2 regions of the Variovorax sp. TBS-050B genome follow, and region 1 is predicted to be linked to the other one. Evidence: predicted binding sites of a transcription regulator. Region 1 holds the regulator's gene; the other holds the start of a gene.
The links. Region 1 encodes LexA, which represses DNA repair genes until DNA is damaged. Its sites were predicted from a motif close to ACTGTATNNNNATACAGT; they were not measured.
Positions count from the first base shown of each region.

Region 2: a site for LexA is predicted at 1,707-1,724, ahead of imuA (translesion DNA synthesis-associated protein ImuA). Genes of this name have one in related genera too.

Region 1 is NZ_JARXYR010000002.1:4,166,208-4,170,413, forward strand. Features, by position in the region: gene adk (adenylate kinase) at 1-278, shown strand, start outside; gene M2165_RS22300 (asparaginase) at 301-1,299, opposite strand; gene lexA (transcriptional repressor LexA) at 1,372-2,055, shown strand; gene M2165_RS22310 (hypothetical protein) at 2,241-2,576, shown strand; gene M2165_RS22315 (D-2-hydroxyacid dehydrogenase family protein) at 2,667-3,674, shown strand; gene M2165_RS22320 (MFS transporter) at 3,709-4,206, shown strand, end outside.
Region 2 is NZ_JARXYR010000002.1:3,571,510-3,575,715, reverse strand. Features, by position in the region: gene M2165_RS19630 (DNA polymerase Y family protein) at 1-893, opposite strand, end outside; gene imuA (translesion DNA synthesis-associated protein ImuA) at 862-1,689, opposite strand; gene M2165_RS19620 (DUF308 domain-containing protein) at 1,804-2,388, opposite strand; gene M2165_RS19615 (HD domain-containing phosphohydrolase) at 2,495-3,967, shown strand; partial or broken gene M2165_RS19610 (aldo/keto reductase) at 4,036-4,206, shown strand, end outside.

The DNA.
Region 1 (4,206 bases):
CCGCGTCGGGCCGCACCTATCACCTGAAGTTCAACCCGCCCAAGGTCGAGGGCAAGGACGACGTGACGGGCGAAGACCTGATCCAGCGCAAGGACGACGAGGAAGAAACCGTGCGCAAGCGGCTCGAGGTCTACAGCCAGCAGACGCGTCCGCTGGTCGACTACTACTCCGCCTGGGCGAAGGCCGACCCCGCCAACGCGCCCAAGTACCGCGCCATCAAGGGCGTCGGCACCGTCGACGAAATCACCCAGCGCGCGCTGGCCGCCCTGAGCAGCTGAGCGCCGCGCGAGGCGCTGCCCTTCAGGCTGCGCCCTGCGCCTTCTTCTTCACCGCGAGCAATTCCAGCATCAGCGCGATCCGCGCCTTGACCGGCGTCAGGGCGCCGGCATCGCGCAGGCGGTCGTCGGGCCTCGGCAGGATGCGTCCGCTCGCGCAGCGCGTGGCGCGCAGCACCTCGATGCCGGCCTGCTGCGCGCGCAGCGCCGCGGCTTCGAGCGCATGGTGCACCGTGCCGTTGCCGGTGGCCGCCAGCACCAGGCCGCGCACCGGCGCCGCAGCACCCGACGCGCGCTCCTGAACCAGCAGATCGATCAGCGCGCCACTCGCGCCCGCATGGCTCATGACGACCTCGACGCGCGGCCAGCCCATGGCCGCGATCTCTGCCGCATCGAGCGCGAACGGCGCTCCGCTGCGAGGCCAATCCCGCAGGCGCCGCACCGCGCCCTCCTCCACGTAGCCGACCGGCCCGGCATCGCCCGAGGCGAAGGCGTCGGCACGGTAGGTATGCACCTTCTGCACGTCGGGCGCGCCATGGATCGTGCCGGCGCAGACCACCGTCACGCCGCCGGCGCCCGCCGTGGCCGCCACCGCCATCGCATCGCGCACGTTCTGAGGCCCGTCGGGCGACAGCGAACTCGCCGGGCGCATGGCGCAGGTCAGCACCACCGGCTTGGCGGGCGCAAGCACCGCGTGGAGGAAGTACGCCGTTTCCTCGATCGTGTCGGTGCCGTGGGTGATCACCACGCCTGCGACGTCGGCCTCCGACAGCAAGGCGGCGCAGCGCTGCGCCAGCTGCAGCCCGACGTCGAAGCCCATGTCCTTGCTGTCGAGCTGTGCCACCTGCTCCGCGGCGAGCGTGATGCCCTCGGGCGCCGCGATGCCGCCGAGCAGGTCCGCCACGGGGACTTCACCCGCGGTGTAGCCGATGTTGTCGCCGCTGCTCGCGGCCCGGCCCGCGATGGTGCCGCCCGTGCCCAGGACCACGACGCGCCGCGCAGCCGGTGGGATGAAATCGACCATGGGTTGCCAACTTTTAAAAACTGGTTAAAAATACAGGTACTGGATATTCAGCCAGTGCCGCAAGGAACCACTATGCAGTTCGCCGTGAAGCTTACCGCCCGCCAGCAGCAGATCCTCGATTTGATCCAGAGCGCCATCGCACGCACCGGCGCGCCGCCCACGCGGGCGGAGATCGCCAACGAGCTCGGGTTCAAGTCCGCCAACGCCGCCGAAGAGCACCTGCAGGCGCTCGCCCGCAAGGGCGTGATCGAACTCGTGAGCGGCACCTCGCGCGGCATCCGGCTGAAGGGCGATGCACTGCGCTCGCTCAACGAAACGCGCCACCGCGAAGGCGCGCAGTTCTCGCTCTCGCTGCCCGGCATGGCGCAGCTCGCGCTGCCGCTCATCGGCCGCGTGGCTGCGGGTTCGCCGATCCTCGCGCAGGAGCATGTCGACCAGACCTACTACGTCGAGAACACGCTGTTCCAGCAGCAGCCCGACTATCTGCTCAAGGTGCGCGGCATGTCGATGCGCGACGCCGGCATCATGGATGGCGACCTGCTCGCGGTCCAGGCCACCAAGGAGGCGCGCAACGGTCAGATCGTGGTGGCACGCCTCGGCGACGAAGTCACGGTCAAGCGCCTCAAGCGCAACAAGCAGGTCATCGAACTGCACGCCGAAAATCCGGACTACCCCACGATCATCGTCCAGCCCGGCGAGCCTTTCGAGATCGAAGGCCTCGCGGTCGGCCTCATCCGCAACACCATGCTGATGTAGCCCGGCCTCGGGCCGGCTGCGAGCAGCAGCACCACCCCATCCAGCCGCATCAGGTGGCGGGCGTATGGCACACACAGTGGCCATCACCCTGTTGCGTCCGGCGAAAGCAATCCTGCCTGTGTTCAACCTCAAACCTTCTTGGAGTTCACATGGGAATCGCCCTACTCGCTATCGTTGACCTTTGGATGCCGCTGCAATCGCTCGCCAGCCGCTTGCTGCCGGCGCGCGGCGCGCGCCAGCGCCAGGCGGGCAGCGCCTCCGCCGGCCTGCGCTACGTGGCGGTCCGCCCCGCCTGCACGGCGCGCAGCCATGGCCAGTCCACGCCGAAAGCAGCGCCCGCGGCCGCCCGCCCCCTGCGCGTGATCCGCGTGGTCGACGGCCACCAGGGCGAAAAGCGCAGCACCAACCGCATGGTGATTTCGGGCCGCATGGCCGACGTCTGTGCCGAACTCGACCGCCTCGCGGCCCTGGAAGCGATGGAAACGGTCGCTGCCACGCCGCAGTCCTCGCGCCTGCACTGAACCCGTATCGCCCGGTGACCAGAGCCCGGGACGGGTATCCAAACGTTCACACGCACGTCATGTCAATGCTGCGAGGCACAATGGCGTGCCATGAACATTGTGATCCTCGACGATTACCAGGACGCCGTGCGCAAGCTGCGCTGCGCCTCCAAGCTCGACGCGTATGCGGCCAAGGTCTATACCAACACGGTGAAGGGCATCGGCCAGCTTTCGGTCCGCCTGAAGGATGCCGACGTGATCGTGCTGATCCGGGAGCGCACCCACATTTCGCGCCAGCTGATCGAGAAGCTGCCCAAGCTCAAGCTCATTTCCCAGACGGGCCGCGTGGGCGGGCACATCGACGTCACCGCCTGCACGGAGCGCGGGGTGGCGGTGGCCGAGGGCACGGGCTCGCCGCAGGCGCCCGCCGAACTCACCTGGGCGCTGATCATGGCGGCCATGCGCCGGCTGCCGCAGTACATCAGCAATCTCAAGCACGGGGCCTGGCAGCAGTCGGGGCTCAAGTCGGCTTCGATGCCGCCCAATTTCGGACTTGGTTCGGTGCTCAAGGGCAAGACCCTCTGCATCTGGGGCTACGGCCGCATCGGGCAGCTGGTGGCGCGCTACGGACAGGCGTTCGGCATGCAGGTCGTGATCTGGGGCCGCGAGGCGAGCTGCGCCAAGGCGCGGTCCGACGGCTTCCAGGTGGCGCAGAACCGCCAGGAGTTCTTTGCCGCGGCCGACGTGCTGTCGGTGCACCTGCGGCTGAACGAGGAGACCACCGGCATCGTCACGCTCGAGGACCTCTCGCGCATGAAGCCGACCGCGCTCTTCGTCAACACCTCGCGCGCGGAGTTGGTCGAGGCCGATGCGCTGCTCGCGGCGCTCAACCGCGGCCGTCCGGGCCTGGCAGCGATCGACGTGTTCGAGAGCGAGCCGCCGCTGCAGGGCCATGCGCTGCTGCGGCTCGAAAACTGCATCTGCACGCCGCACATCGGCTATGTCGAGCAGGAGAGCTACGAGAGCTATTTCGGCCAGGCCTTCGACAACGTCGTGAGCTTCATCAAGGGCAATCCCACCAACATCGTGAACCCCGGCGCCCTGCAGGTTCGCCGGTGAACGCCGCCCCGCCCGGCAGAGCGGGAGCGACGCCATGAACCGCACCGCACCGCGCGGCGCGCTCTGGGCGCTGCTGGCGGGCAATTTCGTGATCGGCACGGGCGTGATGGCGGTGCCGGGCACGCTCAACGAGATCAGTACCTCGCTGGACGTCACCGTGGCGACGGCGGGCCAGCTGATCACCGCGGCGGCGATGGTGATGTGCCTTGGCGCGCCGCTGCTCGCGGCCGTGGTCGCGGGCTGGGACCGCCGCCTGCTGCTCACGCTCACGCTGGTCTGGTATGCCGCAGGGCATGCGCTGGCGGCGCTGATGCCGAGCTTCGCCGCCCTGCTCCCCGTGCGCATGCTCACCGTGGTGGCGCCCGCCATCTTCACCCCCCAGGCCGCGGCCTGCGCCGGCATGCTGGTGCCGCAGGAACACCGCGGACGCGCCGTGACCTTCGTCTTCCTCGGCTGGTCCGTGGCCTCGGTGCTGGGCCTGCCGATCGGCGCGCTGATCGGCGGACATCTGGGCTGGCGCACCGCCTTCGGG
Region 2 (4,206 bases), 590 kb from region 1:
CGGTTGTCCTCGGGCAGGAAGCTGGTGCTGGCGCCGGCCCATGGGTCGGTCTCGAGGGTGCGCAGCCGGATCCAGCTGGCGGGCGCGGCGAGCGTGGCGAGGGCGAGCTTTTCCGACAGCAGGCGGCGCAGGTGCGCCATGTCCTGCGTGGGCTCGGCGGTGCGCACGGTGAGCTGCTGGTGCGTGGGCAGGTTCACGCCGTTCAGGCGCTTGAGGTCGAGCGTCCACTGCAGTTCGAGCGAGCGCGCGCCGCGCTGGCGCGCGCGCAGCCAGATCTGCAGCGCCGACAGCAGCCGGTTGGCCGACCACATGAGTTCGGGCGCGGTCTCGGCCAGCGCGGGCAGTTCGAGCCGCTGCTCGAACACGTCGGGCAGCGTGAGCCAGTCGTGGCTTTCGGGGCGCAGGCCCCAGGCGACGTCGAGCGCATCGCGCAGTTCGGTGCCGAAGCGCCGCACGAAGCCGCCGCGCGGCAGCGCCGCGACCTCGCCCCAGGTGCGGCAGCCCAGGCGCGCGAGCAGGTCGAGGTGCGCGCGCGCGGCGCTCAGGGTGTCGAGCGGCAGGCCGGCGGGCAGCTCGCGCGGCCGCTTCTCGCCGCGCGCGAAGAGCCGCAGCCGCGCCAGCGCCTCCAGGCTGGTGGCGCCCGGCGCGCCGCGCAGCGTGGCGCCGGCGGCCGGCTGCTCGTGCACCAGCTGGCGCATCAGCGACAGGCGCCCGCCCCAGAGGCGCTCGCAGGCCGAGACCTCGAGCATCAGCGCCTCGTCGATCCAGACCACGTGCGGCGTGTAGCGCAGCGCCCACCAGCCCAGCGCCTCGGGCGTGGGCAGCGCGGCGGCTTCGGCGCCCTCCGCGGGGTCGGCGCTCTCAGGCGACCACTGCAAGGCGATCCAGTGCATTGGCGCCTCCTCCTGCCTTCCATGCGTCGATGCGCACCACGTTGCCCTCGCCCGCGGTGGACGGCACGGCCTGTTGCGCCGGCACGGCGCTGCCCTGCTGCTGCGCGCGCAGCCGGCGCCGCAGCCGCGCCGCGGCGAGCAGCGCCGCCATGCGCTCGCCACGCGCCGGCAGCACGACCGGCGCCGCCAGCGGCGGACCGCGGCGCTTGAGGATGTGCAGCTCGATCTGCGCCGTGTCGGCCGCGCCGTTGGCGATGCGCAGCCGCAGCCGCGCGGGCGAGGCCGACTGCGCCACCGACTCGGGCCGGCAGACGAACAGCAGCGCCTCATGCTGCGCGGCCGCGAGCTGCAGCCGCCGCAATTCGCCCACGCGCGCCTGCGGCAGCCAGGCCAGCACCGCGCCCACCTCGGCGCAGCGCAGCGCCTGCTCGCAGGCCCAGAGGCGCGCGGCCGGAGTCTCGCTGCGCACCCACATCAGCGCCTCGGGCCCGAGGCCGTGCGCCGCGAGCGCGGCGGCAAAGGGTTCGCGCGGCGGCCCGACCAGCACCACCGGCCCGCCGCGCGCCTGGACCGCCTGCACCAGCGCGGGCAGCAGCAGGCGCCAGACGTGGTCCTCGGGCGCCGCCTGCAGCAGCTCGGTCATGGCGCCCACCGGCCAGCCGCCCCCGGGCAGCTGCGCGTCGAGCGCATCGTGCCCGGTGCCGATGACCTGCGCGTCGGCGCTGCCGAGCTCGTCGGCATGCCACACGCCGCGGCCGGCGGCGGAGGAAAGGGAGGCGGGGAAAGGAAGGCCCATGGCGGCAGTGAATGTTAACTGTATTTTTATACAGTATTCCGATCGCTGCAAGGCGGGGGGATTCCCCCTCTGCCCGGACTGCTGACGGGCCGGGCTGCCGGCCGGCGCCGGCCCTCAGGCGCTCGACGAGGCCGCGCGCGCGCCCTGCGCCCCCCTGCGAAACAGCATCCACAACCCGGAGATCAGGAAATAGACCGCACCCACCGCCGCATAGCCGGCGAGCGTCTGGAGGACCGGCGCACCGGTGCCCTGCCGCGCGATGAACAAGCCGCCGGCGAGCGCGGACTGCGCGCCGCTGAGCATCATGACCCATTGCCCGCGGTCGCCCTTGCGGCGGCGAATGGCGGTCGCGAGCTGGAGCAGGCCCGAGACGATGGCCCAGGCGCCGAAGATCACGAGATCGATCCGCGCTTCGAGCACGAGGGAGACCGCCACGGCCACCGTGACGATGGTGCTGATCCAGGCGTTCAGCATCTGGGTCGGATTGGCCCTGGCGCCGCCCGTCATCCGGGCGTCCAGCAGGTTCGCCAGGGCGTCCCATGCGGGATAGACGATCAGCAGCACGGCGGTGAACGCAGGCGATCGCCCGGCCACGGTGAAGGCCAGTGCGACCCACGCGAACGAGAAGGCCGCGCGGACCAGGTAGAGCTTGCGCAGCCAGGCGGCGCGCTGGAGGGAGGTTGGGATGGGATGGGACATGGCGTCGATTCTTCCCACGCGCCGCGGCCCGCGGTATCGGTCGAATGACCGACAGGCGGCCGCCCGGCGAAGACTGTGCGATGCTGTGCCCCGCCACGACGATCCCATGTCCGAAGAGACCACCATTTCCGTTTTCGACGCGGTCCGCGCGCTCGCCTTCATCGGCGACCTGAGCATGGGCCAGCCGATCGATCATTCCCTGCGCACGGCGTGGCTGGCCGGAATGATCGCGACCGAAGCCGGCTGCGACGCGCCGCAGGTCGAGGTCGCGCGGCATGTGGCGCTGCTGCGCTGGTCGGGTTGCACGGCCAACGCCCAGGAGTTCGCGGATTTCCTCGAGGACGACGTGCTGGGCCGGCGCGCGCTGCTGGCATCGCCGCAGCCGCGCATGCGCCAGCCGCAGCAGGCGCCGGTCCCCGCGCCGGTGCTGGCCATGGCCCAAATCCATTGCGAGATCGCGGGCGACATCGCGCACATGCTCGGCCTGCGCTCCGACACCGAAGCGGCGCTGCGCACGGTCTTCGAGGCCTACGACGGCAGCGGCGTGCCGGGCCTGCTGCAGGGCGATGAGGTGCCGCTCGCGACCTATGTGGTGGCGCTGGCGAGCGATCTCGAGATCTTCGGCCGGCTCTACGGCATCGACGAGGCCCTCGCGCTGACGAAGGGACGCGCCGACAGCCTTTACCCCGCCTTTCTCGTCGATGCCTGCGCGCCGCACGCCAGGGCATGGATGGAACGGCTCGATGCCCCGGTCGCGCCATGGGCCGACGGCATCGACCCGCCGGCCTCGATGCTGGGCCGCATCGGGCTCGAACTCGTGGGCGACGTGAGCGACCTCAAGCTGCCCTGGATGACGGGGTACTCGCGGCGCGTGGCCCGGCTGGCGCGCGACTGCGGCGCGCGGCTCGGCATGGACGAAGGGCTGTGCCGGCGCACCTACCGGGCGGGCCTGATCCACGGCATCGGCCGCGCCGCGGTGCCCAACGCGATCTGGAACGCGCCCGAGCCGCTGCCGGCCGCGTCGATGGAGCGTCTGCGGCTGGTGCCGTACTGGACCTCGCGCGCGGCGGGGCAGATCGACGGTCTCGCGGCCGAGGCGGAAATCGCATCGTTCGCGTTCGAGCGGCGCGACGGCTCGGGCTACTTCCGCGGTCGCTCGGGCATGTCGATGCCACTCGAAGGGCAGATCGTGGCGGCGGCCGAGCAATGGGTCTCGCACCGCACCCGCCGCCCCTGGCGGCCCGAGCTGACGGAAGCGGAATCGCTCGATCGCCTGCACGCGGACGTGGCGGCCGGCCGCTTCGACCGCGAGGTGGTCACCGCACTGCTCGCCTGCGCCATGCCAGGCACGCCATCGAAGCCCGTCGTCCCGCCCGCACCGGACGACCTGCAGCTCTCGCAGCGCGAACTGGAGGTTCTGCGCTGCATCAGCCAGGGCGACAACACGAAGCAGGTCGCGCGTGCGCTCGGCGTCAGCCCGAGCACGGTGCGCACGCATGTCGAGCGCGTGTTCCGCAAGCTCGGCTGCTCGACGCGCGCGGCCGCCACGCTGAAGGCGTCGGCCAAGGGGCTGCTGTAGCGACGCGGATCCGCTCCGGTGCTATCGTTGCCGCGGCTTCCCGCCCGGACCCATGGAGACCCCTTCCCATGAAGCGCTTCATTCCGCCCGCCCTGCCGCCAGCGCCGCCTGCCGGCGTGCCCATGAACCGCGCCAACTTCCTGCGGCTCGCCGCGGCACTGCCGATGGCGGCGGCGGTGAACGCCGTGGCGCAGCAACAGCCACCCGCCACTCCGATGAACACCCGCCCCATCCCCTCC